DNA from 2 places in the Streptomyces sp. NPDC051913 genome. Region 1 is predicted to be linked to the other one. Evidence: predicted binding sites of a transcription regulator. Region 1 holds the regulator's gene; the other holds the start of a gene.
The links. Region 1 encodes HrcA, which represses chaperone genes, less so after heat shock. Its sites were predicted from a motif close to TTNGCACTCNGNNNNNCNGAGTGCNAA; they were not measured.

Region 1 (2,466 bases):
CCTCCAGGCCGTTGCGGATCGCGTCCGCGCGCAGCTCCGCGCGGGCCTGGGTCTGGCCGAGCAGCGTGTCCATGCCGACCGGCCCGAACACCTCCGCACCCGCGAACGCCGCCGCGCCGAAGACATGGTCGAAGTGGGGGTGGGTCAGCGCGAGATGAGTCACACGGTGCCCGGCGAGCGACTCCGCCTGAGCCCGCAGTCGCGCCCCCTCCGCGAGGCTCGACCCGGCGTCCACCAACAGGGCCGTCTCCGCCCCGACGACCAGGCCCGCCGTGCAGTCCCAGACCGGCAGCCGGCACCGGCCCACCCCGGCCGCGACCCGCTGCCACCCCAGCTCTTCCCAAGTCACCGTCATACCGCGACGCTAGCCGTACGAGCGGTTCACGAGCTGTCACACCCCGACCGACCTTGCCCGGGTGGCACCCCACCGCCGTACACTGGGCCGCGGGGAACGCTGGCACTCGGACGGACAGAGTGCCAGGCAGGGGCCTGGGGATCGACTTCTGGAGGTGTGCGCGATGCTGAGTGAACGCAGGCTTCAGGTGCTGCGCGCCATCGTCCAGGACTATGTGGGGACGGAGGAGCCCGTGGGCTCCAAGGCCCTCACCGAGCGGCACAGCCTCGGCGTCTCCCCGGCGACCGTGCGCAACGACATGGCCGCCCTGGAGGACGAGGGGTACATCGCCCAGCCGCACACCAGCGCCGGGCGCATCCCCACCGACAAGGGCTACCGGCTGTTCGTCGACAAGCTCGCGGGCGTCAAGCCCATGACCGCGCCCGAGCGGCGCGCGATCCAGAACTTCCTCGACGGCGCCGTCGACCTCGACGACGTGGTGGCCCGGACCGTGCGGCTGCTCGCGCAGCTCACCCGGCAGGTGGCGGTGGTGCAGTATCCGTCGCTGACCCGATCCACCGTGCGGCACGTGGAGCTGCTCTCGCTCGCCCCCGCACGGGTGATGCTCGTCCTGATCACCGACACGGGCCGGGTCGAGCAGCGCATGGTCGACTGCCCGGCGCCCTTCGGGGAGGCCTCGCTGGCCGATCTGCGGGCGCGGCTCAACAGCAGGGTCGCGGGGCGTCGGTTCACCGATGTGCCGCGGCTGGTCGAGGACCTGCCCGAGGGCTTCGACGTCGAGGATCGGGGTACGGTCGCGACAGTGCTCTCCACGCTGCTGGAGACACTGGTCGAGGAGAACGAGGAGCGGTTGATGATCGGCGGTACCGCCAATCTCACCCGTTTCGGACATGACTTCCCCCTCACCATCCGGCCGGTCCTGGAGGCACTGGAGGAGCAGGTCGTGCTCCTCAAGTTGCTTGGCGAGGCCGGGGATTCGGGCATGACCGTACGCATCGGTCACGAGAACGCCTATGAGGGACTCAACTCAACTTCGGTGGTGTCGGTCGGCTACGGTTCGGGCGGCGAGGCAGTAGCCAAGCTCGGCGTGGTCGGACCGACCCGCATGGATTACCCGGGAACGATGGGAGCGGTACGAGCGGTGGCACGGTACGTCGGACAGATCCTGGCGGAGTCGTAAGTGGCCACGGACTACTACGCCGTTCTCGGCGTGCGCCGCGACGCGTCGCAGGATGAGATCAAGAAGGCGTTCCGTCGGCTCGCACGCGAGCTGCACCCGGACGTCAACCCGGATCCGAAGACCCAGGAGCGGTTCAAGGAGATCAACGCCGCTTACGAGGTGCTGTCGGACCCGCAGAAGAAGCAGGTCTACGACCTCGGCGGCGACCCGCTGTCCCAGGCGGGTGGCGGGGGCGCGGGCGGCTTCGGCGCCGGCGGCTTCGGGAACTTCTCGGACATCATGGACGCGTTCTTCGGTACGGCGTCCCAGCGCGGTCCGCGCTCGCGCACCCGGCGCGGCCAGGACGCGATGATCCGGCTGGAGATCGAGCTCGACGAGGCGGCCTTCGGCACCACGAAGGACATCCAGGTCGACACGGCCATCGTCTGCAACACCTGCAACGGTGAGGGCGCGGCGCCGGGAACCTCGGCCCAGACATGTGACATGTGCCGTGGGCGCGGTGAGGTCTCGCAGGTGACGCGGTCCTTCCTGGGCCAGGTCATGACCTCGCGTCCGTGCCCGCAGTGCCAGGGGTTCGGCACGGTGGTTCCGACGCCGTGTCCCGAGTGCGCCGGTGACGGCCGGATCCGCTCCCGTCGCACGCTGACCGTGAAGATCCCGGCCGGTGTGGACAACGGCACGCGGATCCAGCTCGCGGGTGAGGGCGAGGTCGGGCCCGGCGGCGGTCCCGCCGGTGACCTGTACGTCGAGATCCACGAGCTGCCGCACGCGATGTTCCAGCGGCGCGGTGACGATCTGCACTGCACGGTGACGATTCCGATGACGGCGGCGGCGCTCGGTACGAAGGTGCCGCTGGAGACGCTGGACGGGCTGGAGGAGGTCGACATCCGGCCGGGCACCCAGTCCGGGCAGTCGATCCCGCTGCACGGGC
Region 2 (2,466 bases), on a different contig from region 1:
ATGACCGTGGCGCCGGTGAGGACCGCCATGTCCTGGAGCATCGCCTTGCGGCGGTCACCGAAGCCGGGGGCCTTCACGGCGACGGCGTTGAACGTGCCGCGGATCTTGTTGACCACCAGGGTCGACAGGGCCTCGCCCTCGACGTCCTCGGCGATGATCAGGAGCGGCTTGGAGGCGCCGGCCTGGATGACCTTCTCCAGGAGCGGCAGCAGGTCCTGGATGGAGGAGATCTTGCCCTGGTTGATCAGGATGTACGGGTCGTCGAGGACGGCCTCCATACGCTCCTGGTCGGACACCATGTACGGGGACAGGTAGCCCTTGTCGAAGGCCATGCCCTCGGTGAAGTCCAGCTCAAGGCCGAAGGTGTTGGACTCCTCGACGGTGATGACACCGTCCTTGCCGACCTTGTCCATCGCCTCGGCGATGAGCTCGCCGACCTGCTGGTCCTGCGCGGACAGCGCGGCGACGGCGGCGATGTCCGCCTTGTCGTCGATCGGACGGGCGGTGGCGAGGAGGTCCTCGGAGACGGCGGCGACGGCCGCGTCGATGCCCTTCTTCAGCAGCGCCGGGGAGGCACCCGCGGCGACGTTCTTCAGGCCCTCGCGGACCAGCGCCTGGGCGAGCACGGTGGCGGTGGTCGTACCGTCACCCGCGATGTCGTTGGTCTTGGTCGCCACCTCCTTCACCAGCTGCGCGCCGAGGTTCTCGTACGGGTCGTCGATCTCGACCTCACGGGCGATCGTGACACCGTCGTTGGTGATGGTGGGGGCGCCGAACTTCTTGTCGATGACGACGTTGCGGCCCTTGGGGCCGATCGTCACCTTGACCGTGTCGGCAAGCTTGTTGACGCCGCGCTCGAGGGCGCGACGGGCGTCCTCGTCGAACTTCAGGATCTTCGCCATGGGAGCGGTTCAGCCCTCTCGGAAAACGTGGGTGAAAAAGCGAACTGCGCCCCTGACGCCCGGATTCATGAGGTCGCGGGGGCCCGGGGCGCAGCTCAAAAGCAGAATGTGCTTGGAGGTCTTACTTCTCGATGACCGCGAGGACGTCGCGGGACGAGAGGACGAGGTACTCCTCGCCGTTGTACTTGACCTCGGTGCCGCCGTACTTGCTGTACAGCACGATGTCGCCGACCTTCACGTCGAGCGGCAGGCGCTCGCCGTTCTCGAAGCGGCCCGGACCGACGGCGAGGATGACGCCCTCCTGGGGCTTCTCCTTCGCGGTGTCCGGAATGACCAGGCCAGAGGCCGTGGTCTGCTCGGCGTCGAGCGGCTGGACCACAATGCGGTCCTCGAGCGGCTTGATGGCAACCTTGGAGCTGGCGGTCGTCACGATCCGACCTCCCCCTTCGGAGATCTCACGGGGTTAACTGTCTGAGGTGGCGACCAGGTCGATCCGTCGTCGCGGGTGCCGGACCTGCCCGTCGCTATTGGCACTCTCCAGGGGGGAGTGCCAGACCCGAGACTATGACCGCGATTAGCACTCGGTCAAGCGGACTGCTAATCGCGTCCCTTTGTCGGGCCACCGCCCCGCCCCTCAGACGTAGTCCTCCAGCCGCCCTACCCTCAACCCCGCCCCCTCGATCTCCCGCAGCAGCCGTGTCGTCCGCTCGGCCAGTGTCGGACCGGTCGTCTCCGTCGACGGCAGGGAGACGATGTCGCCGGGGAGCAGGCGGTGGGTGCCGGACGCGTAGGTCAGGCGGTCCCCCTCCATCGCCGCCCGCCACAGGACGACCGCCCCGACGCCGCAGTCCGTGGCCGCGCGCAGGGTCGTGCTGTCGTACGTCCCGTAGGGCGGGCGGAAGAGACGGGGTCGGAGGCCGAAGCGGGCGCCGAGTTTGTCCTGCTGGCCGCAGATCTCGGCGCGCTGGCCGGCGTAGGGCAGGCCGCGCAGGGCGGTGTGGTCGAGGGTGTGGTTCTGGATCGACGCGCCCACCGACTGGAGGCGCGCGAAGTGGCCGTAGCCCGGGCCGACCACGCTGTCGGTGAGGAACATGCTGACGGGCAGCCGCCGTCGACGGACCAGTTCGACGAAGCGCGGGTCCCGCTCGGCACCGTCGTCGTACGTCAGGAAGACGACCTTCTCGGAGGTGGCGACCCGCCGGACGACGGGAACGGCCGCGGGCCCGGACCGCACCCCCTTCGCCCCGTACGTCACGGCCTTCTTGCCGAGCCGTTCGATCGGGTCGACGGACTGGGCGCAGCCGGTCAGGAGCAGGGCGAGCGCCAGAGCGGCCGTCAAGGCCTTCACAGGTAGTCCTCCAGCCGCGCCACCGCGTACCCCTCGGCCGTGACCTTGTCGAGGAAGCGTCGGATCATGTCCGGCATCGTGCCCTTCCACTCCCCCCGGCCGCGGAAGTGACTCAGCACGATGTCGCCCGGGTGGATCCTCCGGTCCCACTCGCGGTACTCCCAGTGGTCGACGAAGACCTCCTCGTTCCAGATCGGCGCGTACTTCACCCCGCAG

Region 2: groES (co-chaperone GroES) is a predicted target of HrcA. The motif match lies at 1,477-1,503, and genes of this name have one in related genera.

The regions. Positions count from the first base shown of each region.
Region 1 covers NZ_JBIUCI010000005.1:230,738-233,203, reverse strand. The annotation lists gene ACIHIX_RS17105 (MBL fold metallo-hydrolase) at 1-355, opposite strand, end outside; gene hrcA (heat-inducible transcriptional repressor HrcA) at 519-1,535, shown strand; gene dnaJ (molecular chaperone DnaJ) at 1,536-2,466, shown strand, end outside.
Region 2 covers NZ_JBIUCI010000001.1:840,208-842,673, forward strand. The annotation lists gene groL (chaperonin GroEL) at 1-902, opposite strand, end outside; gene groES (co-chaperone GroES) at 1,024-1,332, opposite strand; gene ACIHIX_RS03860 (polysaccharide deacetylase family protein) at 1,537-2,241, opposite strand; gene ACIHIX_RS03865 (polysaccharide deacetylase family protein) at 2,247-2,466, opposite strand, start outside.